One region of the Variovorax sp. YR634 genome, then DNA from elsewhere that is predicted to be linked to it. Evidence: riboswitches for the same ligand, from Rfam matches in the RefSeq annotation. Region 1 holds a riboswitch; the other holds the start of a gene.

Region 1 (15,201 bases):
AGGTGAAGACCAGCCTGCGCGGCCTGCGCCAGCAGATCGCCACTGGCGACGTGGCGAAGAAGAAGCAACCCTGACGCCGCACGGCGCCCGACGTACACGGGCGCCCGTGAGCATTCCTCCGGCGCGCTGTGTAGGCGCGGACCGATTGCGTGCTGCACGGATGTCGCTGAGGCTTTGTTCTCAAGATCAAAACCTCGAGGACACCCGTATGAACCTGATGAGCGTCGACCTCTACCAGAGTGCAACCGATTCGGAGAAATTCCTCGCGCTTCCAGCGGGCACCGATCCTGCCGAACTCATGGGTCCGATGACCTTCGACCAGGACTATGCGCAGGTCAAGCGATACCAGGAGGCATTCCAGTTCGATCCGTCCGAAGCCTATGCGGGCGTCAATGCCGCCAAGATCGCTGCAGACATCCTGACCGTGAAGTGGGCGACCTATCGTCGCGAATCCCCGCCGTAGAAGGGCCGCTGGGTTGCCGCCCGCCTTCTCGGGTTTCGTCAGGCCTCTTCGGTTTCCTTGTAGTCGCCCACGGGCACGCAGCTGCAGAACAGGTTGCGGTCGCCGTACACGTTGTCGACGCGGCCGATGGGCGGCCAGTACTTCGCGTTCTTGAGTTCGGCCAGCGGAAACGCGCCGAGTTCGCGCGAGTACGGGTGGCTCCACTCGGTGCCGAGCAGGCTCGCAGCCGTGTGCGGCGCGTGCTTGAGCGGGTTGTCTTCCTTCGGCCACACGCCTTCTTCGATGCGGCGGATTTCGCCGCGAATGGCGATCATCGCGTCGATGAAGCGGTCGAGTTCGGCCAGCGGCTCGCTCTCGGTCGGCTCGACCATCAGCGTGCCGGGCACGGGGAAGCTCAGCGTGGGCGCGTGGAAGCCGTAGTCGATCAGGCGCTTGGCCACGTCTTCGGCGGTGACGCCGCTGGTGTCCTTCAGCGGGCGCAGGTCGAGGATGCACTCGTGCGCGACGTGCCCGTTGGGGCTCGCGTACAGCGTGGGGTAGTGGTCCTTCAGGCGCGCGCTGATGTAGTTGGCGCTGAGGATGGCCGTTTCGGTCGCAGCCTGCAGGCCCTTGGCGCCCATCATGCGGCAGTACATCCAGCTGATCGGCAGCACGGCCGCATTGCCCAGCGGTGCGGCCGACACGGCGCCCACGCCGTTCGACGGCACGCCGGCCGTCGCGTGGCCAGGCAGGTATGGCACGAGGTCTTCGACCACGCACACCGGGCCCACGCCGGGGCCGCCGCCGCCGTGCGGAATGCAGAAGGTCTTGTGCAGGTTCAGGTGGCTCACGTCGCCGCCGAACTCGCCCGGCGCAGCCACGCCGACCAGCGCGTTCATGTTGGCGCCGTCGACATACACGCGGCCGCCGTGTTCATGCACCAGCTCGCACAGTTCCTTCACGCGGGTTTCGAACACTCCGTGCGTGCTGGGGTAGGTGATCATCACTGCGGCCAGCTTGTCGCTGTGCTTTTCGCAGGCGCGCTTCAGGTCGTCCATGTCGACGTTGCCCTGCGCGTCGCAGGCTGTCACCACCACCTGCAGGCCCACCATCTGCGCGCTCGCGGGGTTGGTGCCGTGTGCGGAAGACGGAATCAGGCAGATGTTGCGGTGGCCCTGGCCCTTGGCTTCATGGAACGAGCGGATGGCCAGCAGGCCTGCGTACTCGCCTTGCGAGCCGGCGTTGGGCTGCAGGCTGATGCCCGCGTAGCCGGTGGCTTCGCACAGCCAGGCGCGCAGCTGGGCGTCGAGCTGGGCATAGCCCTGCTGCTGCTCGGCGGGCGCGAAGGGGTGGATGTTGGCGAACTCGGGCCAGGTGATGGGGATCATCTCGCTCGTTGCGTTGAGCTTCATCGTGCAACTGCCCAGCGGAATCATGCTGCGGTCGAGCGCCAGGTCTTTGTCGGACAGGCTGCGGATGTAGCGCAGCATTGCGGTTTCGCTCTTGTGGGTGTTGAACACCGGGTGCGTGAGAAAGGCGCTGGTGCGGCGCAGGTCTTCGGGGATCAGCGGCGTGGTGCTGCTCGACAGGTCATCGAAGCGCGGCGCCTGCGTGCCGGCGGGCGCGAACAGGCTCCACAGGGTTTCGACGTCGGCGCGCGTGCTGGTCTCGTCGAGCGAGATGCCCAGGTGCTGCTGCAGGCGCTGGCGCAGGTTGACGCCGGCCGCCTGCGCGCGCTCGATGATTGCCGGCGTGTCTTCGCCGGTGCGGATGGTCAGTGAGTCGAAAGCGGTGGTGTTGACCAGCTCGCGGCCCATCTGCGTGAGGCCCTTGGCGAGGATTGCCGTGAGCGCTGCCACTCGCTGCGCAATGCGCGTGAGGCCATCGGGCCCGTGGTACACGGCGTACATGCTGGCCACCACGGCCGGCAGCACCTGCGCGGTACAGATGTTGGACGTGGCCTTCTCGCGACGGATGTGCTGCTCGCGCGTCTGCAGTGCGAGGCGGTATGCGGGCCGGCCGTGCGTGTCGACGCTCACGCCGACCAGGCGGCCCGGCAGCGAGCGCTTGAATTCGTCGCGGCAGGCCAGGTAGGCGGCGTGCGGGCCGCCGTTGCACAGCGGCATGCCGAAGCGCTGCGTGGTGCCGCAGACGATGTCGGCATCGAATTCGCCGGGCGCGACGAGCAGCGTGAGCGCCAGCAGGTCGGCCGCGACGATGAGGGCGGCGTCGCACTGATGCGCGTGGCCCGCGAGCGGACGCAGGTCGTGCACGTGGCCGGTGGTGGCGGGGTACTGTGCGAGCACGGCGAAGAACTCGCCGCTCACCATCAGGTGCGGCAGCGTTTCCGACACGGTGCTCACCTTCACTTCGATGCCCAGCGGCGCGGCGCGCGTCTTGATGACTTCAATAGTCTGCGGATGGCAGTCGCCAGACACCAGGAACACGTTGCTCTTGCTCTTCACGCTGCGCTTGGCCAGCGTCATGGCCTCGGCTGCGGCCGTGGCTTCGTCGAGCATCGAGGCGTTGGCGATGGCCATGTCCGTGAGGTCGCACACCATCGTCTGGAAGTTGAGCAGGGCTTCCATGCGGCCCTGCGAGATTTCGGCCTGGTAGGGCGTGTAGGCGGTGTACCAGGCGGGGTTCTCGAGCACGTTGCGCAAGATGACGCCCGGCGTGTGCGTGCCGTAGTAGCCCTGGCCGATGAAGTTCTTGAACACCTTGTTCTTCGACGCCATCACCTTCAGCTCGGCCAGCGCATCGGCTTCGGTGGCCGGTGCGGGCAGGCGCATCGGCTTTGCGCGGCGGATGGCCACGGGCACGATGCCGTCGATGAGCTCCGCGCGCGTTTCCGAGCCGATCACCGGCAGCATGCGCGCCTCGTCCGCCGCATCGATGCCGATGTGGCGGGCGAGGAATTCTTCGGCGTTCTCTAGTTCTTGCAAAGAGGGAAGGGCGGGCGTCGGCATGGCGGTGAGGGCTCGGGGAGAAGAAGGAAGGTGGCTGAGGAACTCAGCGGATCAGGATTCGGCGGCGAACTTGTCGTAGGAGGCCGCGTCCAGCAGGGCGTCGAGCTGCGCGGGCTCGCTCAGCTTGACCTTGAAGAACCAGCCGGCGGCCAGCGGGTCGCTGTTGGCGAGCGACGGGTCGGCGCGCAGCGCCTCGTTCACTTCGGTGATCTCGCCCGACACGGGCATGAACACGTCGGCCGCGGCCTTGACCGATTCGACGACGCCGGCAACTTCGCCTTGCGCAAAGGTCTTGCCGACTTCGGGCAGGTCGACGAACACCACGTCGCCCAGCGCGTCCTGCGCATGCACGGTGATGCCGACGGTGGCTGCGTCGCCTTCGGCCGACACCCATTCGTGGTCCTTGGTGTACTTGATGCTCATGGAAAAACTCCTCGTGGAAAAAATGAATCGGGGTGCAGAGCCTAGCCTGTCGACCAGGCTCAGCCGCGGTAGTAGCGGGTGGGCACGAAAGGCATCGTCGAGACCTCCATCGGCACCGGCTTGCCGCGCACGATGGCCTGCACGCGCGTGCCCGGCTCGGCGAAGGCGGTGGCCACGTAGCCCGTGGCGATGCAGCGGTCGGCCGTCGGGCCGAGCAGGCCGCTGGTGACGATGCCGATGTCATGGCCTTCGAAAGATTGCAGCACCGTGCCGTCGCGCACCGGAATGCGTTCGAGGGCGACGAGGCCCACGCGCTTGCGCTTCAGCGTGTCGTGGTCGGTGTGGCCGGCAGCGCCTGCGGTAGCGACGGCAAGCTGCGCGAGGATCTTTGTCGCGCCTGGAAAGCCGCCTTCGCGCGCGCCGCCTGTGCGGCGCACCTTCTGCATCGCCCAGTTGAGCGAGGCCTCGACAGGCGTGGTGGTGGTGTCGATGTCGTTGCCGTAGAGGCACAGGCCGGCTTCGAGCCGCAGCGAATTGCGCGCGCCCAGGCCGATGGGCTTGACCTCGGGTTGGGCCAGCAGCAGGCGGGCCAGCGCCTCGGCGTCTTTGGCGGCCACCGAGATCTCGAAGCCGTCTTCGCCGGTGTAGCCGCTGCGGGTGACGAAGGCGGCAATGCCGCCGATCTGCACCGCACCGCCCGTCATGAACACGAAGCGCTCGATGCCGGGCGACAGCCGCGCCAGCGTGGCCGCGGCCTGCGGGCCCTGCAGCGCGAGCAGGGCGTGGTTGGGCAGGGGCTGCACTTGGCAGCGGCTGCCGATCTTCTGCTGGATGTGGGCGATGTCGGCCACCTTGCAGGCGCCGTTGACGATCACGAAGATCGAGCCGTTGCCCTCGTTGAAGAACATCAGGTCGTCGAGGATGCCGCCTTCGTCGTTCAGCAGCAGGCCGTAGCGCTGCTTGCCGGCGGGCAGGTCGATCACGTCGACGGGCATCAGGGTTTCGAAAGCCGCCGCCGCATCGGGCCCGACGAGGCGCAGCTGGCCCATATGGGAGATGTCGAACAGGCCGGCCGCGTCGCGCGTGTGCTTGTGCTCGGCCATCAGGCCGGCGGGGTACTGCACCGGCATCGAATAGCCGGCAAAGGGCACCATGCGGGCACCGAACTCCACGTGGAGGTCGTGCAGCGGCGTCTTGAGAAGTTCGGTAGCGGGGGCGGAAGAAGCAGCCACGGGGCACTCCAAAGGGGCAGACGAAATCCATGACGCAAGCCATGGGCCACCCCTGCTGTCCGCTTTACCTGAGAGATTCGCCCCACGATCGGGGTTTGCTCCTTCGGTGGGCCGATGGGCAGTTTTCACTGCAACGGCCTCTCTCCAGCAAGGAAACGCCGGTGTTCACCGGCGCCTTGTCAGTCCTTTTGCCTGAGCGTTCGGGAAACCCCTGCGCCTTCGGCGGCCCCGGCACGCGGGGCTCTCTCCTGACCCTGGCGAGTGTAGTGGATCGCGCGGGGCAGGGGTTTTGCGTCAGTGGATGATTTCGGCCGGCGGCAGCAGCTTGTCGATGCGCTCGCGCAGCGATTCGGCCCGTTCCACCCCTGCGGTTTTCTCGATCTCGGTGAGCATCAGCGCGGCGATGGTCAGCATCGCCTCGCGGTCGCGGGCCTCGCGCAGGGCGTCGCGCATCTGCAGCGCGAATTTCGGGTCGCGCCGCACGAACATGCGCTCGCAGATGTCGAACAGGAACATGCGCGTGGTGGCCAGCGAGCGCTTGCCGTCGAAGGTGTCGGCCGAGGTGGTGGCGACCTGGATCGGCTCGGCGGCGGCGATAGGCGCGGGCCGGGCGGGGGCTGCTATCGGTGCGGGCGCCGGTGCCGCAGCAGCAGCCTGCGGGGCCTGCAGGTAGCCCCGCTGCACCAGCGCCTGGATCGCCTGTTCGGCTTCGACCCGGTTGGAGAACAGCGGACTGAAGTCGGTCAGCGAGCGCCGGCCATCGGCCATCAGCAGCAGGGCGCGCTCACGCTGGCTGAGCGTGCGCTGTCCGCCCTGGAGTTCGTCGCGCGCCTTGTCGGTCTTGGTGGGAAACATGGCAGCCACAGCTTTCGGGAATCGAGGGCTGCAGCATCGTTGCAAGTGGTGACATCTTCATGAACCGTTTGCCTTACAGGGGCAATCGCGGCCGGCCTTCAGCCCGCGCTTTCCTTGCGTATGAGCCACTGGTTGCCCACGCGCTGCAATTCCAGCGTCTTGCGGCTCTTCTCGCGCAGCTTGTCGGCGCTGTAGGTCTGTTGAAAGCTCGCGCTGGCCGCCTGCCCCTGGACGCTGATGACCAGGCTGTCGATGCTCACGCTGATGGTCGTCTTGTCGGTAATGCGCGCGCGGCGGTCCGCCTCCCAGGCCTTGCGGTCCTGGCCTCGGGGCGGCGTGAAGTCGGGTGCATAGGCGGCCAGGTAGCGCACCACGTCCCGGGCTGACCAGGCCGCGGCCCAGGCGCGCACGGCGGCTTCGACTTCGCGGATGCTGGAGGCGGGATCGGCCGGCGCTGCTGCCGATACGGGGGCTGGTACCGCGGCGGGCATTGCGGGCGGGGCGCCGAAGGCAGCCGGAGCCAGCAAGGCGCCGCCCAGCAGGCAGCTCAGGAATCGATTCATGGCGCAGTCCCCTCCTTGTCGGTTGTCGGCCCTTGGCCCGTCGCCCGATTCTGGCAGTGAACATCCGCCGATTCACCGGGCCGATCAGGCCCCGGAGCCCAGGCCGTTACTTGAACCCGAGCACGTGCGGCAGCCACGTACTCAGCGCGGGCACGAAGGTCAGGATGACCAGCACAGCCCCATGCGCCCAAAGGAACGGCACCAGTTCCTTCACCAGCGCCGACATCGGCACCTTCGACACGTTGCAGGTCACGAACAGCAGTCCGCCCACCGGCGGCGTGATCATGCCCAGCGTGAGGTTGAAGATCACGATCATCGCGAAGTGCACCGGGTCCACGCCCAGCTTGATGGCCACCGGCGCGAGGATCGGCGCCAGCACCATCACGCCCGGCAGCGGCTCGATGAAGATGCCGAACAGCAGCAGGAACACGTTGACGATGATCAGGAACATCCACGGCGAGAGGTTCATGCTGATGAGCCATTCGGCCATCTGCTGCGGAATGCCCTCGATGGTCAGCACCCACGCGAACGAGGCCGACAGCCCGATGATGATCAGCACCGAAGCCGACAGCAACGCCGAGCGCGAGAGTATGTCGGGCAGCATCTTCCACTCGAGCGTGCGGTAGACGAACTTGCCGCACACCAGCGCATAGAACACCGCCACCACCGAGGCCTCGGTCGGCGTGAACCAGCCGGCGCGCATGCCGCCCAGGATCACCACCGGCAGCAGGATCGCGGGAATCGCCTTCCAGGTCGTGACCAGGATCTCGCGCAGCGGAGGCGTTTGCCCGTCGCCCTTGTAGTTGCGCTTTTTCGAGACGTAGAAGTTCACGACGCACATCGCCACCGCGATCAGGATGCCCGGCATGATGCCGGCCGCGAACAGCGTGCCGACCGATACGCTCTCGTCCTGCAGCGCGTAGATGATCATGATGATCGAGGGGGGGATGATCGGCCCGACGATGGCGGTCGAGGCCGTGAGCGCCGCCGCGTACGAGCGGTCGTAGCCGGCCTTGTCCATCATCTTGATGAGCATCGACCCCGGCCCCGCCGCGTCGGCCAGCGCCGAGCCCGAGATGCCCGAAAAGAAGGTCAGCGACACCACGTTGGTGTAGCCCAGCCCGCCGCGTCGGTGGCCCACGAACTGGCCTGCGAAGCGCAGCAGCACCTCGGTGAGCGAGCCGCCGCTCATGAGTTCGGCCGCAAGAATGAAGAAGGGCACCGCCATCAGCGGAAAGCTGTCGATGCCGGTGAAGGTTTCCTTCAGCAGCACCATCAGCGGGTAGTTCTCCGCAAGGATCAGCGTGGTAACGGTGGAGAGGCCCAGCGCAAAGGCCACCGGCACGCCGATGGCCAGGAAAATGCAGGCGGAAACGATCAGAACAATGCTTGCGTCCATGGTCGTTCTCCTTACAGCGACGCCGAGGCGTTGGCGTCGAAGTGCGCGTCGGACGCGAACTCCCTGCGCAGCACGTAGCCGCGCACCACCAGCAGCCAGTGCACGATCAACAAGATGCCGCCGAACAGCATCGCGCTGTAGATGTAGGCGAACGGAATCTGAGTCACGGCAGTGAGCTGGAACATCGTGCGTTCCATGTACAGCCAGCCGTACCAGACCATGAAACCGAAGAATGCGAACAGCAGCCCGGCGACGACGATGCGCACCGCGACGGCCGCGCTGCGGGGCAAGGCGTCCTGCAGGTTCTCGACCGCGATGTGCCCGCCGTAGCGCAGCACCGGCCCGGCGCCCAGGAAGGTGAGCCAGATCATCATGTGGCGCGACACCTCCTCGGCCCATTCGAGCGACTGGCTCGTGGTGTAGCGCAGCACGACGTTGGTGAAGATGATGACCGACATGGCGGCCAGCAGAAGAATCAGCGCCCAGCGGTTGGCGGCGAGAAAGTAGCGCTCGAAGGCTTGCACTTTGTGTTGTTCTCTGTTCTGTCTGAAAAACGAAGCGCCCGGCGCACGCATGCGTGCCGGGCGCGTTGCCGGAGAGCCGGCCGTGGCGGCTCAGGGCTTACTTGACGTCCGTGATCTTCTTGATGTTGTCCGCGCCGAATTCCTTGGCGTAGCTCACGTAGGCGGGCTTCAGCGCCTCGCGGAAGGCGGCGCCGTCGACGGTGCGCGTGACCTTCATGCCGTCTTTCTCGAGCTGGGCAATGCCGTTGTTCTCGTCGTCGTTGACTTTCTTGCGCTGGGCAATGGCGGCCTTCTTCGCGGCTTCGGTGAACACCTTCTTGTCGGCGTCAGACAGCTTGTTCCACACCTTCGGCGACAGCAGAAGCAGCGCCGGCGAGTACACGTGGCCCGTGAGCGAGAGGTGCTTTTGCACCTGCGAGAACTTCGACGACAGGATCACCGGAATCGGGTTCTCCTGCCCGTCGACCGTGCCTTGCTGCAGCGCGCCGAACAGTTCAGGGAAAGCCATGGGCGTGGGCAGGATGCCGAAGGTGCGGTAGCCGTCCATGTGCACCTTGTTTTCCATGGTGCGCATCTTCAGGCCGGCCGCGTCGCTGGGCTTGACGATGTCGCGCTTGCTGTTCGTCATGTGGCGAAAGCCGTTCTCCGTCCAGGCCAGCGCGATGATGCCCTTGCTCGGGAACTTGGTCAGGATGTCCTGGCCGATGGGGCCGTCCATGACTTTGCGCGCATGGTCGTAGTCGCGGAACAGGAACGGAATGTCGACGATCTTGACCTCGGGCACGAAGTTGCCCACCGGGCCGGTCGAGGTGTTGACCAGGTCCTGCGTGCCGAGCTGGATGGCCTCGATCTGCTCGCGCTCGCCGCCGAGCGCCGAGTTGGCGAAGTGCTGGCACTTGTAGCGGCCTTGGGTGCCTTTCTCGATTTCTTCGCAGAACACCGTGGAGCCCACGCCGTAGTGCGACTCCTTGGAGGTCGCGTAGCCGATCTTCAGAACGGTCGGTTGCTGCGCGAAGGCGGAAGTGCCCAGGGCAAGCGAAAGGCAGGCGGCGGCGATGTGGCCGAGTTTCATGATGTCTCCGGGGTTGGGGTCAGGTGCGCGTCAGGCGCAACGGACTATGCAACACCCGGGAGCTTTACCGCGTCGGGATTTTCACGGACGTACTCGCGAATGACGGCCTCGAAGTTTTCGTCGGACGTGAGCCCCAGCGCCCTTGCGCGCACGGTATCGATGTGGCCCGGCCAGGTCTTCACGATGCGCTGGATCGTCGGGTCGGGTGTGCGGTCCAGCAGGGCGGTGGCGGCCTTGCCGGCCACGCGCTCCAGCGCCGCGGCCATTTCGCCGACCGTGGTGGCGAGAGAGGGCAGGTTGAGCGCGGTGCGCGGGCCCCACTGCGCATCGCTGGCCTCGGCGGCGCGGATGATGCCTTCGATGGTGCGCGCCGGTGACGCAATGGCGACAGGCGTTGCGTCGGGCACGGGGCAGGCGGCGGGCAACCCGGCCAGCGGCTCGCGGATCATGCCGCTGAAGAAGCCCGAGGCCGCGCCGTTGGGCTTGCCCGGGCGCACGCTCACCGTCATGAGCCGCACGCTGCGCCCGCGCACGAAGCCCTTGCGCGTGAAATCGGCCACCAGCTGTTCACCAATGAATTTCTGGATGCCGTAGCTGGTCTGCGGCGTGGGCAGCGTGTGGTCTTCGATCACCTTCGGCAGCGGCTGCTCGGGCGAATCGCCGAACACTGCGAGCGAACTGGCGAACACCAGCACGGGTTTCGTGCCGAGCGTACGTACTTTTTCGAGCAAGGCATGCGTGGCCGCGAAGTTGCTGCGCATGCCGAGGTCGAAGTCGGCTTCGCATTCACCGCTCACCGCGGCGGCCAGGTGGAAGATGGCATCGGCTTCGCGCCAGACGGTGGCATCTGCGTCAGCGGCGAGCTGTGCGTTCAGGTCGCCCGTCACGGTGGTGATGCGCGCATCGGCCGCGAGGTCGGTGGGAGCGCCCGCGCGGTCGACCAGCGTGATGCGTTCGATGGGCTGGGCCGGTGCGCCGGCCAGCGAAAGCTGGCCTTGCTTCAACAGCGTGCGTGCGAGGCGCGCGCCCAGAAAACCGGCGCCGCCGGTGATGACGATCTGCATGGGTTTTGTCTCCTGTGAGCCGCAAGAATAAGCGAGGCTCACCAGAGCTTGGCGCAGGCGCCGCTCAACACCACATCGGCACTGGGGGCCGCGGGCGAGGCGCTGCGCTCGCGCGTCACGACGAGGCGCGAGACCTTCGACAGAAGTTTCTCGGAGGTGTCGGGCAGCGTCAGCGTGCCAGCGCCGCTCGCCGGCACCGCGCCGATGGCCAAGGGCGCTGCATCGGCGGGCAAGGCCCACAGCACGAGCCGTTCATCGCCCGAAACGGGCAGCGCTGTCGCACCCAGCACCTTCAGCGTGACCGTGCGGCCGTGCCGCAGCGAGCTGACCAGCAATCGGCCCCGGCCGTCGGTGTCGGTGAGCACGCCCACATAGCTTTGCGGCAGCCGCTCGCCCGTACGCATCGCGAGCTGGTCGCTCGTGATGAAGGCGCCGGGCACGGCAAGGAACAACGCACTCGCGGCGATGACGCCCGCCACGAGCCCGCCGAAGCTGAAGCCTGCGGGCCGCAGCCAGCTGGGCCAGCGAGAAGGCCGTGCCTGTCGTGCTTGCTGTGCCTGGGCGGGTTGGGTGCGTGCGGCGATCGCGCGCCAGAGATCGGCCGAAGGCTTGCGCTGCGGCACCGACAGGGCCAACTGCCCGAGCCGCTGCTCCCATTGCGCGACCACGTCGCGCACGTCCGCGCGATCGCGCATCAGTCGCTCGAAGCGCCGCCGTGCGCCGCCCTCGAGCGTGCCCAGTGCGTAGGCCGATGCCAGTGCATCGAGCAGGCGGGCGTCGGTGTATCTCATGGCGCCACCCCCTGTGCGCTCAGGCAGGCACGCAGCTTATCGAGCCCGCGCCGTATCCATGCCTTGACCGTGCCGAGCGGCGCATTCATCTGTGCAGCCACCTCGGTGTGCGACAGGCCCTGGTAGTAGGCCAGCGCCAGGCTCTGGCGGAAGCTGCCGTCGAGCGCAGACATGCAGCCATCGATGCGAAGCGCATGCATGGCCTGGTCGAGCAGCTGCGCAGCGCCGGGGGCCGGGTCGGCTGTCGTGTCAGATCCGGTTTCCGGCTCGCCGTCCGGACCCGTGGCCAGCGGTTGTTCGTGGGTGTTGCGCCGCTTGCGCGCGCGCAGCGCGTCCAGCGCCTTGTTGCGCACGATTGCGATCAGCCAGGTGATGGGCTGGATCTCTTGCCCGTCGACGCTGGAGCGATAGCCGCCCGCGTTTTTCCAGATGCTCACATAGGCCTCTTGCAGCACGTCTTCGGCCGCCTGTTCATTGCCCAACATACGAACCGCGACGCCGAACAGATGCAGGTGCGTGCGTTCGTAGATCTGCGCAAAGCACGCGTGGTCGCCACGGGCCGCGCCAGCGATCAGGTCTTGCAGGCTCATCAGAATATTTCTATTCATGCGGGCGAGTATTGCATCCGTTCCTGCGTGCGTGTCGTTTCTGGAGAAGGGCCGGATGATCCGGTCCGCACTCGTTCGTTTATCTTTTCTTCCTGAACCGGGAAATGCCATGACATTGAAATCGACGCGAATTCTTCCCTCGTGCGCTGCCCTGCTGGGCGCCGCCTTGCTTGCCGCTTGCGCATCGCCAGCCACCGAACTGCCGGCCGCCATCAGGGCATCCGATGGCGAACGCGCCGCCTTCACCTGGCACGCAGTGGGCGTGCAGATCTACGAATGCAAGGCCCGCGCCAACGGCCAGCGCGAGGCCGACATTCCGTGGCTGCTGCTGTCCGCCAAGTCGGCCGGCGGTCCCGGCAAGTTGGCCGATGTCACCGGCGTGCAGCGCATCAATACCCTTGGCGGCAATGCGCCGGCAAAGGGGTGCGAGGCGCAGGCCGATGCGGGCAAGCGCATCCGGCAGGACTACAGCGCGGACTACGTCTTCCTGGTTGCCAGGTAGCCGCATGAAGCGGGCCGGCCGGCCCGCCTCATGCTCAGCTCTTCTTGGCGCCACCGGCCTTGAAGCTCTCGACGGAAGCCTTCAGGTCCTTGTACTCGGGGCAGGCCATGTTGCAGGCCTGGCCCAGCGCGGCAAGACGCTGCTCGGCCTTGGGCAGGTCACCCATCGAGATGTACAGCTCGCCCGAATATTCGAGCGCACCGACGTGTTTCGGATCGATCTTCAGCGCGGCGTCGTAGTACTTCTCCGAGGCGGCCCACTTGCCGGCGCCGGACTTGCGCAGGGTGTAGCCCATGAGGTTGTTCCAGTCGGCATTGCCGGTGTCGTTGACGCGTTCGAGTTCGCTGATGGCTGCAGTCCACTTGCTGTCGGCGATCAGTGCGCGGGCGGCGGACAGCTTGCTGGCAGGCGCGGCCTTGGCGACCGGTGCAGGAGCGGGGGCTGGGTCGGCGGCGAGCGCGTGGCCGGCGGTGACGGTCAGAGCGGCGGCGATGGCGATGCGGTGGAGCAGGGTGTTCATGGCGAAAGATCCTCTTCGATGAATTGAATGGGCTAGCGGACGGCGACGTGCATCGCCGTCCTGATTCCATTTACGCCACGGGTTGCTGAATGGACGCATGGTCAAGGAGAAAAGATGAGAGCCTTTCGCGGACCCGCAGCAGTTGTTCTCGGCAGACAACAGCAGCACTCATCGTGCGAAGGGCGCCGGGTGCTCCCCCGCAGCGAAATAAAGGAGGAGGCCGCAGGCCGGGGGACATTCGCGGAGGGGAGCACCCGGTGGCCTTCGCACACACCCCCGAACGCAAACAGCACCGAAACGAAAAAGCCCTCCGAAGAGGGCTTCTCACACAAGCGCAGAGCGCCTTACATCCCCACGTAGTTCGGCCCGCCACCGCCCTCAGGCGTAACCCACACGATGTTCTGCGTCGGATCCTTGATGTCGCAGGTCTTGCAGTGCACGCAGTTCTGCGCGTTGATCTGCAGGCGCTGCTTGCCGTCTTCCGTGCCGACGAACTCGTACACGCCGGCCGGGCAGTAGCGGCTCTCAGGGCCAGCGAACTTGGCGAGGTTGATGTTGACCGGCACCGTCGCGTCCTTCAGCGTCAGGTGGGCCGGCTGCTGCTCTTCATGGTTCGTGTTGCTGATGAACACGCTGGAGAGACGATCGAAGGTGAGCTTGCCGTCCGGCTTCGGATAGACGATGGGCTTGCACTCCGCCGCGGGCTTCAGGTACTGGTGGTCGGGCTTGTTGCGGTGCAGCGTCCACGGAATGTGGCCCTTGAGCAGCCATTGCTCGATGCCGTTCATGAAAGTTGCAATGCCCAGGCCCTTCTTGAACCAGGCCTTGAAGTTGCGCGCCTTGTTCAGCTCGGCGTGCAGCCAGCTCTTCTCGAAGGCGGCCGGGTAGGCCGTGAGCTCGTCGTGCTGGCGGCCGGCTGTGACCGCGTCGAAGGCGGCCTCGGCGCACAGCATGCCGGTCTTGATGGCGGCGTGGCTGCCCTTGATGCGGCTCACGTTGAGGTAGCCGGCCTCGCAGCCGACCAGTGCGCCGCCCGGGAACACCGTCTTGGGCAGCGACATCAGGCCACCGGCCGTGATGGCGCGCGCGCCGTAGCCGATGCGCTTGGCCGGCTTGATGCCCTTGGCCTCGTCGCCTTCGAGGTACCAGCGGATGTTGGGGTGCAGCTTCCAGCGCTGCATTTCCTCGAACGGGCTCAGGTAAGGGTTGCTGTAGTCCAGGCCCGTGATGAAGCCCATGGTGACCTTGTTGTCCTCCATGTGATAGAGGAAGGCGCCGCCGTAGGTGTTGTTGTCCATCGGCCAGCCGGCGGTGTGCAGCACGAAGCCGGGCTGGTGGCGCTTGGGGTCGATTTCCCAGACTTCCTTCACGCCGAGGCCGTAGGTCTGCGGGTCTTTGCCCGCGTCGAGCTTGTACTTTGCAATCAGCTGGCGGCCCAGGTGGCCGCGCGCGCCTTCGGCGAACACCGTGTACTTGCCCAGCAGCTCCATGCCGAGCTGGAAGTTCTCGGTCGGTTCGCCGTCCTTGCCGACACCCATGTTGCCGGTGGCCACGCCGCGCACCGAACCGTCTTCGTTGTAGAGCACTTCAGCGGCAGGAAAGCCCGGGAAGATCTCGACGCCGAGATTTTCGGCCTGCTGCGCCAGCCACTTGGTGAAGGCGCCCAGGCTGATGATGTAGTTGCCGTGGTTCTGGAAGCAGGCCGGCAGGAAGAGGTTGGGAGTGCGCAGGCTCGACTTCTCGCCCAGGAACACCATCGCGTCGTCTGTCACCGGCTGGTTCAGCGGGGCGCCGAGTTCCTTCCAGTCGGGCAGCAGTTCGTTGAGCGCGCGCGGGTCCATGATGGCGCCCGAGAGGATGTGCGCGCCGGGCTCCGAGCCTTTTTCGAGCACCACGACCGAGATCTCTTTTTCGTGTTGCGCGGCGAGTTGCTTGAGCCGGATCGCGGTCGAGAGGCCGGCCGGGCCGCCACCGACCACGACCACGTCGTATTCCATGGCTTCGCGAGGGCCGAACTGGGCGAGGATTTCGTCGTGGGTCATGTGGGTTGGGTCGATAATGATTTTTCGAGGCGCGGGGCTTCCCGGGTTGCGGGGCATTTTATGCGGCGTCCACGGGCGGTCCGTGTCACTCGTGGGCGGGGCGCTTGGGCGTCACCTGCGCGACTCCACAGGATTCAGTTCATGGCTTACAGCATCGATCTTTCCGGCCGCGTGGCCTTCGTCACCGGCGCCTCC
Region 2 (15,201 bases), on a different contig from region 1:
GTCTTTCATCACGGCCGAGACCATGCGCTGCGTGAAGATCGGCGTGTGCAGGTCGACCGCCTGCTTGGCCTGCAGCAGCTTCGGGTAGATGGATTTCGGTGCCACCAGGAAGCCCAGGCGCAGGCCGGGGGCCAGCACCTTCGAGAACGAGCCCAGGTAGATCACGCCTTCGGGGTTGCGCGCGGCCAGCGGCAGCGGCGGGGCTTCGTCGAACCAGAGTTCGCCGTAGGGGTTGTCCTCGACGATCGGCAGGTTGGCAGCAGCGGCGGCGGCCGACACGGCGGCGCGGCGCTCTTCGGTCATGGTGCGGCCGGTGGGGTTCTGGAAGTTGGGCAGCAGGTAGACGAAGCGTGCGTCCTTGGCCTTGGCCAGCAGGTCTTCGACGATCACGCCGTCATCGTCGCTGGCCACGCCCACGGGGTGCGGCTCCATCGGGCCGAAGGCCTGCAGCGCGCCGAGGTAGGTGGGCGTTTCGACCAGCACCTTGCTGCCCGGGTCGATCAGCACCTTGGCGACCAGGTCGAGGCCCTGCTGCGAGCCGGTGGTGATGAGCACCTGCGAGGCGTCGACGTCCCACGGCAGCATGTCGGCCACGGCCTGGCGCAGCGGCGCGTAGCCCTCGCTGGCGGCGTACTGCAGGGCGGCCTGGCCGTCGTTGTGCAGCACTTCGGCGCAGGCGTCGGCAAAAGCCTGGATCGGGAAGGTCTTGGGCGAGGGCAGGCCGCCGGCCAGGCTGATGATGCCGGGGCGCTCGGTGACCTTGAGGATTTCGCGCAGCACCGAGGGATTCATCTTGGCGGCGCGGGCGGCGAGTTTCCAGTTCATGGCTTTCTTCTTTCAGGCGGTGAGGTGAGATTCGAATGATGCGGGCAGGCGCGGCGGCGCTCAATCCGGCTGGATGTCGCCACGGTATACGACGCGGGCCTTGTTGTCTTGCGGCTGCGAGAGGCGCTTGCCGATGACCACCGTGGCCACCACCGCGACGGCGAAGCCCAGCGTGACCATGTCGAGCGGCTCGCCCAGCAGCGGGATCGACGCGAGGATCGAGAGAAAGGGCTGCAGCAGCTGGGTCTGGCTCACGCGCAGCGCGCCGCCCAGGGCCAGGCCGCGATACCAGGCGAAGAAGCCGATCCACATCGAGAACGTGCCGACGTAGACGAAGCCCAGCCAGGCCGACGTGGCGACGGGCTGCTGCGGCCACAGCGCCAGCGCGGCCGGCAGCGTGAAGGGCAGCGCCATCACGCAGACCCAGCAGATCACGCGCTCGGCGCCCAGCGACGGCGTGACCTGCGCGCCGTAGATGTAGCCGATGGAGGCGGCAATGACCGCGCCGACCAGCAGCAGATCGGCCCATTCGAAGCCGAAGCCATGGCCGCTCTGGCTCGCGCGCAGCACCGAGAACGCCACCACCAGCAGGCTGCCCGCAATGGCGCAGAGCCAGAAGCCGAGCCGCGCGCGCTGGTGCAGCACCAGGGCCGCGACGGCGGCCGTGACCAGCGGCAGCAGGGCAGTCACCACCGCCGCATGACTGGCCGTGACCACGCGTAGCGCATAGGCCAGCAGCAGCGGAAAGCCGATGGCATTGCCCAGCACCGCGAAGGCCAGCGGCTTCCACTGGTGCGCTGCAGGCCGCGGCGAGCGCGTTGCCAGCAGGAAGATGGCCGACAGCACGCCCGCCAGCGCCGCGCGCCCGAGCGTGACGAACCACGGCGACAGCTGCGGTGCGTCTTGCGTGCCGGTGGCCAGGCGCGTCATCGGCAGCGTGACGGCGAACATGGCCACGCCTACAACGCCGAGCCACATGCCCAGCGTCTCGTCTTTCATGGCGAGCTTCATACGCTCACCATCCACCAGGCCGTGAGCACCAGTACCAAGCCCATCGCGCGGTTGAACCACAGCAGCCGCGAACCCTTGGCCAGCCATTCGCGCAGCAACGCGCCGACCAGTGCGTAGGCGAAGTTGCTGATGAAGGCATAGGTCAGCATCACCGGCGCCACGATGGCGAAGCGGCGCAGCGCATCGGGCTGCCCGGCGATCCAGCCGGCCACCAGCGTGAGCGCCAGCAGCCAGGCCTTGATGTTCACGAACTGCAGCATCACGCCCTGGCCGAAGCCGACCGACAGCTTGGTGCCGTCGGCCTTGCCGAGCGTGGCGCTGCCGCTGAGCTTGTACGCGAGCCACAGCAGGTAGCCGATGCCCAGCGCCTTGATGGCCAGGCGCAGCGAAGGCATTGCCACCACCAGCGCGCCGATGCCGGCGGCGCACAGCGCCAGCAGCAGCGTCCAGCCCACGGGCACCGCGACCACGAAGCGCATGGCGCGCGGCAGGCCGCCGTTGGCCGCCAGGGCGGTGGAGAGCGTGGTGTTGGGACCGGGCGAGAAACTCATCGCCGTGGCCAGCACCAGCAGCGCGGTGAATTCTTGCCAGTTCATGACACACACTCTAAACTTGAGACCATTACAGTTCCAGTACAGTTGGTCGAACAATCGGGCAATCTGTATTGGTCACTCCTTCGACACAGAAGCCGGCACAGCCCAAAACAACGCATGCTGACACGCACTTCCACACAGTCGCTGACGGGGCAACTGGCCGACCGCCTGGCCGAGCGCATCCGCACCCGCCTGCTGCCGCCCGGCGCCCGCCTGCCCTCGGTGCGCGAATGCGCGCGGCAGCAGGGCGTGAGCCCGTACACCGTCGTCGCCGCGTACGACCAGCTGCTGGCGCAGGGGCTGGTCGAGGCCCGCCGGCAGCGCGGCTTCTATGTGCGGGATTCGGCACCAGTACAGGACGGCCGTCCGAACCACGGCGCGGACGCCGGTGGCGCGAGCGGCATGCCAGCGGCGATGGCGGTGCAGATGATGGCCTCGCGCATACCGGCCGACGCGAGTTCGCTGATCCGCAGCATGTTCCACCGCCCGAGCGACAAGCCGCAGCCGGGCATGGGGGTGTTTCCGCCGGACTGGATGTCGTCCACCTTCATGCCCACGGCCGTGCGGCGCATGACCAGTACAGCCGCCCTGCAGGAGCTGTCGCTCCAGTACGGCGAGCCGGCCGGCGACATGAGCCTGCGGCGCAGCCTCTCGCAGAAGCTGGTGGGCATCAACGTGCCGGCCTCGCCCGACCAGATCGTGACCACCATCGGCGCCACGCATGCGCTGGACATCGTGAGCCGCACGCTGCTGCGCGCCGGCGACCCTGTGATGGTCGAGGAGCCCGGCTGGGCGCTGGAGTTCGCGCGGCTGGAGGCGCTGGGCATGCGCATCCTGCCGGTGCCGCGGCGCGCCGACGGGCCCGACCTGGAGGTGATGGCGCAGTACTGCGCGCTGCACCAACCCAAGCTCTTCGTCAGTGTGAGCGTGCTGCACAACCCGACCGGCTACAGCCTCACGCCGGGCAGCGCACACCGGGTGCTGAAGCTGGCCAACGAATACGACTTCCACATCGTCGAGGACGACACCTACAGCCACCTCGCGCCCGAGCACGCCACGCGGCTCAGCGCGCTCGACGGGCTGCAGCGCACCATCTACGTGAGCGGCTTTGCCAAGATCCTGGCGCCCAACTGGCGCATCGGCTTCCTGGCCGCGCCCCCGGCGCTGAAGGAGCGGCTGCTCGAAACCAAGCTGCTGGCCACGCTCACCTCACCCACGCTGTTCGAGCGGGCGTTGTCGTGGTGCATCGACCAGGGGCAGCTGCGCCGGCATTCGGAGCGCGTGCGCATCCGCCTCGACGGGGCGCGGGGGCGGGCGGTGAAGCTGGCGATGTCGCACGGCTGCACCTTCGCCTCGGAGCCGGCGGGGCTGTTCGGCTGGGTCGACACAGGCGTGGACACCGACGCGCTGACGCAGCGCATGCTCGACCAGGGCTACCTGCTGGCGCCGGGCTCGCTGTTCCATGCGCGCCGGCCGCCGAGCACGATGATGCGGATCAACTTCGCCACGTCGCAGGATGCGACCTTCTGGAAGGTGTTCAGCAAGGTCCGAAACGAGCTCTGATGGCAGGTAAAAGGTGGGGAGGTCCGGGCCAAAAGGCCGGAGGCTTGGAGTAAGCTGGCAACACAAGAAAACCCACCCAGGAGACCACCCGCATGAGCACCGCCAGCAAGCCCTTCGACTTCAGCCAGTTCGTCCCCGGATTCGACTTCCTGAAGAACCTCGCCGGTGGCGCCGCAGCGGGCACCGGCGCCGGGTCGGTGCCAGGGATTCCGAGCCTTGCGAGCTGGGTGGCGCCCACGCTGAGCGTGGAAGAGGTCGACAAGCGCATCCAGGAGCTCAAGACGGTGCAGTACTGGCTCGAGCAGAACGGCCATGCCCTGAAGGCCACGATCCAGGCGCTCGAAGTGCAGAAGATGACGCTGTCGACGCTGCGCGGCATGAACGTGCGGATGGAAGACATCGCCAGCGCGTTCACCAAGCAGGCAGCCGCGATGGCGCCGGCGCCTGCACCCGCCGCAGCGGCTCCGGAGCCTGAGCCAGAAGAGGTAGAGGAAGAAGACGAATTGCCAGAAGAGGAAGCGCCAGCACCGACGAAGCCGCGCAGCAGGCCGGCTTCGGCCAAGGCAAAGACCGCGGCTGCCGATGGCGCCGGCGTGGTCGATCCCATGCAGTGGTGGGGCTCGCTCACCGAACAGTTCCAGCAGATCGCCAGCTCGGCGCTGCAGGACGCGGCCCAGCTGAAGGTGCCGGCCATGGCCCAGCCGCTGGCCGATGCGGTCGGCAAGGTCATGGGCAAGCCGGCAACAACGGCCGCCCGCAAGCCTGCTGCGGCCAAGAAGGCTGCAGCGCCGGCTGCCAAAAAGAAGACATCGACAGCCGCGCGCAAGCGAACCTCCGCCCGGCGTTGACGTCATACACATCCATTTGTTGAAGAGAACGGGTTGGCACGCATCATGAAGTTGTTTCCCTCCGGTCACGCCACCCATCCGCAATGGCGCATGGCGGCCGGCCTCGTGCTGGCCCAGCTGCGCGCACAGATGGCCCTGCCCGACTACGCCTCGTCGCCGACGCTGGGGCTGCTCTACATCACCGACCACTATGCGAGCGAGGCGCAGGACATCCTCGACCACCTGAGCGCCGAGCTGCCCGAAGTGACCGACTGGTCGGGTACCGTCGGCATCGGCGTGTCGGCCAACAACGCCGAGTACTTCGACGAACCCGGCATGAGCCTGATGCTTTGCGCTTTGCCCAGCGACCAGTACCGCGTGTTCTCGGGCGTGGCGCCGCTGGGCAATTCCGAAATGAGCGGCTTCGAGGCGCACACGGCACTGGTGCACGCCGACCCGGCAACGCCCGACCTGGCCGAGCTGATCGCCGAGATGGCGGGGCGCACTGACACGGGTTATCTGTTCGGCGGGCTGTCTTCGGGGCGCGGCAGCGCGCTGCAATTCGCAGTCGGCGGCAACGGCAACATCCGCGGGCACGGGGCGGCGGGTGGGGTGTTCTCGGGCGGCCTGTCGGGCGTGGTGTTCGGCGAAGGCGTACGGCTGGTGTCGCGCGTCACGCAGGGCTGCCAGCCGCTGCGCTCGGGGGCGGTGCGCGAGCGCGAGATCACCGAGGCCGACGGCAATCTGCTGCTGAAGCTCGACGGCGAGCCGGCGCTCGACGTGCTGCTGGCCGATCTGCAGGTGTCGCTCGAACGGCCGCAGGAGGCCATCGACGCCGTGCGCAACACGCTGGTCGGCCTGGCCGATGCCGGTAGCGACGGCATCCGCCGCACCGGCGACCTGGGCGCCGACGTGCTGGTGCGCCACATCATCGGGCTGGACCCGACGCGGCGCGGCATCGCCATTGCCGATGTGGCCGAGGCCGGCATGCGGCTGACCTTCTGCCGCCGCAACGCGCAGGCCGCGCGGGCCGACCTGATGCGCATCTGCGCGGAAATCCGCGAGGAGCTGGAGCCCGAAGAGCAGACACTCGCCACTGCGCGCGCCGTGGCGGCGGGCGAGGCCGAGGCGGCGCCGCATCCGGCACGGCGCATCGCAGGGGCGGTGTACGTGAGCTGCTCGGGGCGCGGCGGGCCGCACTTCGGCGCACCGGGCGCTGAGTTGCAGATCGTGCGGCACGCGCTGGGCGACGTGCCGCTGGTCGGGTTCTTCGCTGCGGGCGAGATTGCCCGGCATCACCTGTATGGCTATACCGGGGTGCTGACGGTGTTTACCAGCAAGGACTGAACGCGATCAGGCCGGCTGCAGCGCGCGCGGCGCGGGCGCAGGCATGCCGGTGAACGCGAAATCGACCTCCGGCGCCAGCCCGCTCACGATCCGCGCGATCGACTTGCCCGAGCCGCAGGCATGCGTCCAGCCGAGCGTGCCGTGGCCCGTGTTGAGGAACAGGTTCGGCAGCCTGGTCTTGCCGATCAGCGGCACGTTGCTCGGCGTGGCGGGGCGCAGGCCGGTCCAGAACTGGGCCTGCGTGGTGTCGCCGGCGCCGGGGAACAGCTCTTCGACGCGGCGCACGATGGCTTCGCAGCGCACGCGGTTCAGGTCGCGGTCGTAGCCGTTGAGCTCGGCCGTGCCGGCGATGCGCAGGCGGTCGCCCGACTCCGAGGTGTAGCGCGAGAACACGAGCTTGAATTCGTCATCCGTCAGCGAGACCTGGTGGGCCTTCGACGCGTCCTTGACGGGCAGCGTCACCGAATAGCCCTTGGCCGGGTAGATCGGCAGGCGGATGCCCAGCGGCGCGGCATACAGCGGGCTCAGTGACCCCATCGCCAGCACGAAGGCGTCGCCGCGGATGCGCTGGAAGCGGCCTTCGCTGTCGGTGGCTTCGACGTGATCGATGCTGCCGCCGGCTTCGCGCAGCGCGGTCACGGTGTGGCTCATCAGGAACTTCACGCCCGCCGCGGTGGCCAGGCCCACCAGTTCGCGCGCGAAGCGGTTGGCGTCGCCGGACTCGTCCTCGGCCGTGTAGGTGGCGCCGGCCAGCTTCGGGCGGATGTGGGCGAGGGCGGGCTCGATCTTCACGGCTTCGTCGGCCGAGATGACCTGGCGCTCGCAGCCCAGGGCGCGCATCTGCTCGGCGGGCGCGAGGGCGCCGTCGAACTCTTTTTGCGTCGTATAGAAGTGCAGGATGCCCTGCGTGCGCTGGTCGTAGTTCAGGCCGGTGTCGCGGCGCAACTGTTGCAACATCGAGCGGCTGTATGTTCCGAGACGCACGATCTGCTCGATGTTGTGGCGGGTGCGCGCCGGCGTGCATTCGCGCAGGAACTGGAGGCCCCAAAGCCACTGGCGCATGTCGGCGCGGATGCGGAAGAGCAGCGGAGCATCTTCCTTGCCCAGCCACTGCAGCACCTTGAGCGGTGCGCTGGGGTTGGCCCAGGGTTCGGCATGGCTGACGGAAATCTGCCCGCCATTGGCGAAGCTGGTTTCGGCGGCCGGGGTGGCCTGCCGGTCGATCACGGTCACTTCGTGGCCGAGTTGCTGGAGGTAGTAAGCCGAGGTCACGCCGAGCAGGCCGGCGCCAAGAACGATCACGCGCATTTCAAGTACCTTTGAGGTTGCAGTGCTTGAACGACGGGCGTGGTGTGCTATTGAATAAATAGCAAAGCAACCGGACGACCGCTGTCCAAGTTGCCGCTCCCCCTGTCCTCGGTACCTGAGAGATTCACCCGCTGCGCCCGCAGAGGGTTTGCTCCTTCGGTGCATCACGACCACGTTGGGCGGTGTGATGGCTCTCCAGACGGCGTTTCAGTTGGTGCAGTACAGGTCCCTTGTTCGGACCGACCTGAGCGTTTATGGGAGTTTGCGCCTTCGGTAGGGCCACCGGGGTAGCCCGCTCTCCTGCAGTGGGGGTGATTGTAGGCGGGGCTTGCGCGGGCGCCAACCTTTGATTTCTCTCCTCTGGCCGAATGGGATAATCGCCTGTTGATTTGCCGCAAGGCGATCGTTCCATATATCAGCAGGGGACTTCATGATCCTGGTTACCGGCGGCGCTGGCTTCATCGGCGCCAATTTCGTACTCGACTGGATCGCCAACGGCGACGAGCCGGTCGTGAACCTCGACAAGCTGACCTACGCAGGCAACCTCGAGACCCTCGCGTCGCTCAAGGGCAACCCGAAACACATCTTCGTGCAGGGCGACATCGGCGACAGCGCCCTCATCGATCGCCTGCTGGCCGAGCACAAGCCGCGCGCCGTGGTCAACTTCGCCGCCGAATCGCACGTGGACCGCTCCATCCACGGTCCCGAAGACTTCGTGCAGACCAACGTGCTGGGCACCTTCCGCCTGCTCGAATCCGTGCGCGGGCACTGGAGCGCGCTGCCAGCCGAGCAGAAGACGGCCTTCCGCTTCCTGCACGTGTCCACCGACGAGGTCTACGGCTCGCTGTCGAAGACCGACCCCGCCTTCACCGAAGAGAACAAGTACGAGCCCAACAGCCCCTACTCGGCCAGCAAGGCCGCCAGCGACCACCTCGTGCGCGCCTGGCACCACACCTACGGCCTGCCGGTGCTGACCACCAACTGCTCCAACAACTACGGCCCCTTCCACTTTCCCGAGAAGCTCATCCCGCTGATGATCGTCAACGCACTGGCCGGCAAGAACCTGCCCGTGTACGGCGACGGCATGCAGGTGCGCGACTGGCTCTACGTGAAGGACCACTGCAGCGCCATCCGCCGCGTGCTCGAAGCCGGCAAGCTGGGCGAGACCTACAACGTGGGCGGCTGGAACGAGAAGCCCAACATCGAGATCGTCAACACCGTGTGTGCGCTGCTCGACGAACTGCGTCCCCGCGCCGACGGCAAGCCGTACAAGGAACAAATCACCTACGTCACCGATCGCCCCGGCCACGACCGCCGCTACGCCATCGATGCGCGCAAGCTCGAGGCCGAGCTTGGCTGGAAGCCCGCCGAGACCTTCGATACCGGCATCCGCAAGACCGTCGAGTGGTATCTGGCCAATGGCGAGTGGGTGCGCAACGTGCAAAGCGGCGCGTATCGAGAGTGGGTCGAGAAGCAATACGACACGACGAAGGCTGCGGCATGAAGTTGCTGCTGCTGGGCAAGGGCGGACAGGTCGGCTGGGAGCTGCAGCGCAGCCTGGCGCCACTGGGTGAACTGGTCGCGCTCGATTTCGACAGCACGGATTTCAACGCCGACTTCAGCCGGCCGGAGCAATTGGCCGAGACGGTATTGAAGGTTCGCCCCGACGTGATCGTCAATGCGGCGGCGCACACGGCCGTCGACAAGGCCGAGAGCGAACCTGACTTCGCGCGCAAGCTCAACGCGACCTCGCCGGGAATCGTGGCCGAGGCGGCGCAGCAGATCGGCGCGCTGATGGTGCATTACTCGACCGACTATGTCTTCGACGGCAGCGGCACCAGGCCCTGGAAGGAAGACGACGCGACCGGCCCGCTCAGCGTGTACGGGCGCACCAAGCTCGAAGGCGAACAATTGGTGGCCCAGCACTGCGCGAAGCACCTGATCTTCCGCACCAGCTGGGTGTACGCGGCGCGCGGCGGCAACTTTGCCAAGACGATGCTGCGGCTGGCGAAGGAGCGCGACAAGCTGACCGTCATCGACGACCAATTCGGCGCGCCCACGGGTGCGGAGCTGCTGGCCGACGTGACGGCGCATGCCATCCGGGCGACGCTGCAGGACCCGGCCAAGGCTGGCCTCTATCACGCCATCGCCGGCGGCGAGACCAGCTGGTACGGATATGCGCGCTTCGTGATCGAGCAAGCCAAGGTAGCGGGTGTCGAACTCAAGGCCGGCCCGGAGGCCGTCGAGGCCGTGCCGACCAGTGCCTTCCCGACCCCGGCAAAGCGCCCGCACAACTCGCGCCTGGACACCACCAAGCTGCAGGCCACGTTCGGCCTGCGCCTGCCGCCCTGGCAGGAAGGCGTCGCGCGCATGCTGCGCGAGATTCTTTGAACTTTCACGAGAAAAAGAACATGACCAAGACGACGCAACGCAAAGGCATCATCCTGGCCGGTGGCTCGGGCACCCGCCTGCACCCCGCGACCCTGGCGCTCAGCAAGCAGCTGCTGCCGGTGTACGACAAGCCGATGATCTACTACCCGCTGAGCACCTTGATGCTGGGCGGCATGCGCGACATCCTGATCATCAGCACGCCGCAGGACACGCCGCGCTTCCAGCAACTGCTGGGCGACGGCAGCCAGTGGGGCATCAACCTGCAGTACGCGGTGCAGCCGAGCCCTGACGGGCTGGCGCAGGCGTTCATCATCGGGGACAAGTTCGTCGGGAACTCTCCGAGTGCACTGGTGCTGGGGGACAACATCTTCTACGGGCACGACTTCGTGCATCTGCTGTCGGACGCCGATACCAAGCAGAGCGGTGCGACCGTGTTTGCGTACCATGTGCAGGACCCTGAGCGCTATGGCGTGGTCGCGTTCGATGCCAATGGCAAGGCCAGCAGCATCGAGGAAAAACCACTCAAGCCCAAGAGCAACTACGCTGTCACGGGGCTGTATTTCTACGACAACCATGTGGTGGATATTGCCAAGGCCGTGAAGCCCAGCGCGCGAGGCGAGTTGGAGATCACCGCAGTGAACCAAGCCTATCTCGACCGCGACCAGTTGAATGTGCAAATCATGCAGCGAGGCTACGCATGGCTGGACACGGGCACGCACGACAGCCTGCTCGAAGCCGGCCAGTTCATCGCGACGCTTGAGCATCGCCAGGGACTGAAGATCGCCTGTCCGGAGGAGATTGCGTGGCGCAACAGATTCATCACTACTGAGCAGCTCGCGAAGCTTGCGGCACCGCTCGAAAAGAGTGGTTACGGGAAATATCTCAAGCACCTGCTGAGCGACGAGGTTCGCTCGTGAAAGCCACGCCCACCGCCATTCCCGACGTCCTCGTAATCGAACCCAAGGTGTTTGGCGATGCGCGAGGGTTTTTCTATGAGAGCTTTAACGGCAAGGTCTTCGATGAGGCCGTGGGGCGGCATGTAGAGTTTGTTCAGGACAATCATTCGCGGTCGGCCAAGGGGGTGCTGCGTGGACTGCACTACCAATTGACGCAGACCCAAGGAAAACTGGTGCGGGTTGTACGAGGTGCCGTCTTCGACGTGGCTGTGGACATACGGCGCAGTTCGCCAACTTTCGGTAAATGGGTGGGGGTTGAGTTGACTGAAGAAAACCATCGACAGCTGTGGGTGCCCGAGGGTTTTGCGCACGGCTTTTTCGTTTTGAGTGAGACTGCCGATTTTCTGTATAAGACTACCGATTTTTATGCGCCAGCCGCCGAGCGATGTATCTTGTGGAATGACTCAACATTGAATATCGCATGGCCCCTGACCGATATCCCTCCCAAATTGTCCGAGAAAGATCGATCGGGCCTGCTACTGAATGTCGCGATGCTATTTGACTAAGAGGGGCAAGCGGTCGGGCATTGTCCGCGGCGTTATTGGGGTGTTACTCTCAATTCCTTCAGCCCTAGTCCTATCACGCGAACATCTTCGTTGATTCCCAAGCTTTTTGGCGATACAGGATGAGGTACGGAGATAAGCAGTAGGTCGGTTGAATTTTTTAATTCAACTTCCAGTTTGACGGTTTCAAATTCAGTTTGCGGAACGAATGTTCGTTGAACGTCTTGAATTTTCACAATGAATGGTTGACCAATATTGGGCCCAAAGGCCTTGGCAGTCAGTGTCAATGTAAATTTTTTTGGCAATGCTTCCCTGAATCGCAAAGCGATCGTTGCACCCTCTGACCAGACTCCCCAGGGTTCGTACTTTTGCAGTCCAGTGACTGCGCGCAATTGCATCAATGCAGAGCGACTGAAGTTGATTTGCCATGGCGAAATCTCACCAAAAATAACATTCCCATCTTTAATGGACAGTGAGAAACTGTCCAGCAGCGAACGCGCTGCGAGCGAAAGCGGCATTTGTGCTGTCGTATTCGTTGTTGCAAGCTGGTAAAACGCGACATTGCCTTGGGTGTTTGTGAGCGGTAACGAGTTCGGCACCAGTTTGTGTAACTCACCCTCGATTGCAACTCCCCCATCGGCATAACCGCGCCGGTCGATGTAGAGACCTGTAAAACCCAGATGACGAACGATCTCTAGCTGGACTGACAGTGGTTGTTGCGATAGTTCCTGAAAAAAATTATCTCCCTCGCGACCTGCCATGGTGCCAAAGCTCCATCGCATGTTTTTGGAGTGCAAGTAAGGCTTGCCCAAGTCGTACGAATTGAGTGTCCCTACGCCGGGGGATTCCGGGAATTGCATATAAGGCAATTCGTAGACCGCCGCAGTTGGACCTGCCACAGCCTCTATTTCCTTGACGTAGACGGCATCGCTTCGATAACTCTCCTGGATGTGACTGATGTGCTTCACATTTTGCGCTGGAGACTGGTCCCAGATGCCAAATGCAATCAGTAAAATCGTCAGGACGGTGCAATAAATTGGGGCGCGAGGCTGCACTTGGCTTAACACATATGCGAAACCAAAAATGCCCAAAAATGCAATGAAAATACTAATGCGATTCCATGCTCTGATCTGCGCTGAAACAAATTCGGCAAAAATGGCAGAAAAGCCACCTATCGTTGCAATCAGAACCAATGAAATTGTCAAAAATGCCAACAAAAGAATCGAAGATTCTTCGATCTGCGAACGCCTTGGAAGCACCGCAATGCCGAGCATTAAAAGAAATCCAATACTCGCAATTGCGCCAAGGGATGCAAAAGAGTTTTCGGCGACGAGGGGGAAATTGTTGTTGTATTGCTCGGCAATCTCTCGTAGTTTGGCCGAGCGATGCAACCGTTGTGGCAGCAACATTTGAATGAGCTTGAGCCCGTGTACTTCAGCCTCCGATGGGCTGCGCACTGCAATGACATCGTTCTTTCCATGCTCAGAGAAATATGCAATGTTTGGTGCAATGTTTGCTAAAACACCGAGCGCAATAATGAGTCCTGCAATAATGGCGTGTTTGAATGGTTGCAGGGAGTGATGCTTAATTGTGCCAAAAAAACCTGACAAACCTATGACGATGCAACCAAAAAATGCGTAATAAACTCCAAAAGATGAAAGTAGGAAAAGCGCAAACGCATGACCCCAGCGGGAAGAAGATTGTGATCTTTTCTTGAATACGGGGGTGAGGTTTTCACTGATCCGGATGCCGTACCAAAAGAAAATTGGTATGACAAAATACCAGGTGTAATACAAATGCCCGAGTCTTAAAAAATGAAATGGGGAAAAAGCGAAAAGTATTGCTGCTGCAATTGCAGGCACGCGCACGATGCCTTGGGATCGAAATACTGCAAACGCAGATATGGCAGCAGCGGGAAAGCCAAGCAAATAGTATGCGTTAAAGCTGATGGCAACGCTTTTTGTAATCTTTGCAAATAGCCATAATGCCGCAAGACTGAAACCGTCAGAGCCAGGAAAATCGTGAAATGACGACCCAAACGGGAATCCAGCGGCGGTATTGAGCAGGTAGCCATGCCCATCCCAGAGTCTTTTTATCAGTAGAAGATGTAATATTGAATCGCCTTCATACATCAGAGGCGCCTTCCAATCGATGGTGCTACCTCCCATCAATTTCCATGCACCCCAAAGAACAAGTACCGCCAGCGCGGCTATGGCGATTGCGTCGAGCCCTCCGAGTCTATTTTCGGTTCGCGTTGACTTCGATGAAGAGATTTCAAGCATCAGGCGCGGCGTCCAGATTAATCCGTTCGCGCTCCACAACCAGCGGTCGCTTCATGACTTGCGTTAGGATGGCGCCCACGTATTCGCCCAACAAACCAATAAAAAACAATTGGACCGATGTGAAAAAGAACAATCCAAATAAGATTGGCGCAGTGCCTGCCGCGAATTGATTCCAGAACACGAGTTTGAGCAGTAGGTAGACAAGGGAGATCGCCAGGCTCAGCCCTGACAAGAGGAACCCGGCGATGGTCGCAATACGCAGCGGCACGCGCGAATGCGACGTGATGCCCAGCATGGCCATGTCGTATAGGCTGTAGAAGTTATTCTTCGTGATGCCACGTTTGCGCAAAGGCTGGTTGTAGGGAAGCTTGATCGGTTCGAATCCAACCTCCGAAACCAGGCCGCGTAAATACGGATAAGGATCGTCAATTCTTCGCAGGACTTCGAGGACCCGGCGGTCATAAAGACCAAAGCCGGTGAAATTCTGGATCAGTTTGACATCCGCGATGCGCGTAATAAACCGGTAGTAGGCCCTGCGTACCGCAAACATCAGCCCTGATTCGTCTGCGCTGGGTTTGACGCCAACCACCAGCTTCGCACCCTCCTTCCAGTGCCGCACGAATTCGCGCATCAACTCTGGTGGATCCTGCAGGTCGGCGACCAACAAAATAGCCGCATCGCCTTCTGCCTGCAATAGACCGTGATACGGCGACCTAATATGGCCGAAATTGCGCGCATTCAAAATGACCTGTACGTTGGGATCTTCCAACGCCATGCGGCGAAGGATGTCAGGCGTCTTGTCGCTCGAAAAATTGTCGATGAACAGGTGCTTGTAGCTGACGTCTTCGATGGATTCGAAGATCGCGCGCGCTTGCCGGTAGACCTCTTCGATGTTGTCCTCTTCGTTGTAGCAGGGCGTGACGACGGTGATGTGTTTCATAATGCTGTGAAGACGAAGCGCCGCTGGAGAACGAAGGCGACAAGGGCCAAGGGAAGAATGACAAGCCCATTGGCGAGATAGACGTTGGCGCCGGTGCGCAACAGCACGGCGACCCCGCCAACGTTCAAGCCGTAGATCACGACATAGACAGCAACGAAGCGCAGGAGCCGCGACAGCGGAGCACCCCCGAAAACAAGCCGGCCGGTGCTCTGGAAATTGAAGGCGATGCCAAGGAGCGTCGCCAAGGCAATCGCTGCGGGATACGCCAGGCCCATCCAAGTGAACAGCGCGAACAGGCAGTAGCCCACTGCCGTGTTCAGCGCTCCTACCAGCAGAAAGCGCAGCAGTTGAAGGCGCAGCACGTCAGTCCGGTTTCCAGCGCGACGCGAAGGGCTGTAATCTGTCTCGCACGGTTGCGATATCCAGGCCGTGCTCGCGCATCGCGTGCGCATGGCTGCCAGCCGTGTGCGAGAAGCGCTCTCCGATGCCGATGCGCAACACGGGAACCGGCGCTTCCTCGGCCATAGCTTCCAGCAGCGCACCGCCGAGGCCACCTGCAACGGAGTGCTCTTCCAGTGTCACGATGGCCTTGGCCTCGGCCGCAATTCGGCGAACTTGCAAGGTGTCCAGGGGCTTGATCCACGGTGCACTCCAG

What was found. A riboswitch is a leader RNA that binds a small molecule or an ion and turns the genes downstream of it on or off. The one in region 1 is predicted to bind glycine.
Region 2: another riboswitch for glycine. It lies ahead of BLV60_RS21240 (D-amino acid dehydrogenase); the one in region 1 lies ahead of gcvT (glycine cleavage system aminomethyltransferase GcvT).

Annotation. Positions count from the first base shown of each region.
Region 1 covers NZ_FNOL01000007.1:14,378-29,578, forward strand. The annotation lists gene BLV60_RS14295 (DUF3014 domain-containing protein) at 1-74, shown strand, start outside; gene BLV60_RS14300 (hypothetical protein) at 209-463, shown strand; gene gcvP (aminomethyl-transferring glycine dehydrogenase) at 502-3,411, opposite strand; gene gcvH (glycine cleavage system protein GcvH) at 3,463-3,834, opposite strand; gene gcvT (glycine cleavage system aminomethyltransferase GcvT) at 3,894-5,066, opposite strand; glycine riboswitch at 5,112-5,224, opposite strand; glycine riboswitch at 5,237-5,327, opposite strand; gene BLV60_RS14320 (hypothetical protein) at 5,361-5,921, opposite strand; gene BLV60_RS14325 (L,D-transpeptidase Cds6 family protein) at 6,020-6,484, opposite strand; gene BLV60_RS14330 (TRAP transporter large permease) at 6,591-7,883, opposite strand; gene BLV60_RS14335 (TRAP transporter small permease) at 7,895-8,407, opposite strand; gene BLV60_RS14340 (TRAP transporter substrate-binding protein) at 8,505-9,479, opposite strand; gene denD (D-erythronate dehydrogenase) at 9,524-10,543, opposite strand; gene BLV60_RS14350 (anti-sigma factor) at 10,582-11,334, opposite strand; gene BLV60_RS14355 (RNA polymerase sigma factor) at 11,331-11,924, opposite strand; gene BLV60_RS14360 (DUF3455 domain-containing protein) at 12,052-12,444, shown strand; gene BLV60_RS14365 (tetratricopeptide repeat protein) at 12,479-12,964, opposite strand; gene BLV60_RS14370 (electron transfer flavoprotein-ubiquinone oxidoreductase) at 13,309-15,006, opposite strand; gene BLV60_RS14375 (SDR family oxidoreductase) at 15,148-15,201, shown strand, end outside.
Region 2 covers NZ_FNOL01000013.1:92,813-108,013, forward strand. The annotation lists gene BLV60_RS21210 (aminotransferase-like domain-containing protein) at 1-825, opposite strand, end outside; gene BLV60_RS21215 (DMT family transporter) at 886-1,824, opposite strand; gene BLV60_RS21220 (LysE family translocator) at 1,833-2,432, opposite strand; gene BLV60_RS21225 (aminotransferase-like domain-containing protein) at 2,547-3,992, shown strand; gene BLV60_RS21230 (PhaM family polyhydroxyalkanoate granule multifunctional regulatory protein) at 4,085-4,840, shown strand; gene BLV60_RS21235 (FIST signal transduction protein) at 4,886-6,166, shown strand; gene BLV60_RS21240 (D-amino acid dehydrogenase) at 6,173-7,474, opposite strand; glycine riboswitch at 7,567-7,683, opposite strand; glycine riboswitch at 7,687-7,787, opposite strand; gene rfbB (dTDP-glucose 4,6-dehydratase) at 7,905-8,978, shown strand; gene rfbD (dTDP-4-dehydrorhamnose reductase) at 8,975-9,865, shown strand; gene rfbA (glucose-1-phosphate thymidylyltransferase RfbA) at 9,886-10,782, shown strand; gene rfbC (dTDP-4-dehydrorhamnose 3,5-epimerase) at 10,779-11,327, shown strand; gene BLV60_RS34150 (DUF7024 domain-containing protein) at 11,360-13,606, opposite strand; gene BLV60_RS21265 (glycosyltransferase family 2 protein) at 13,599-14,546, opposite strand; gene BLV60_RS21270 (GtrA family protein) at 14,543-14,908, opposite strand; gene BLV60_RS21275 (transketolase family protein) at 14,910-15,201, opposite strand, start outside.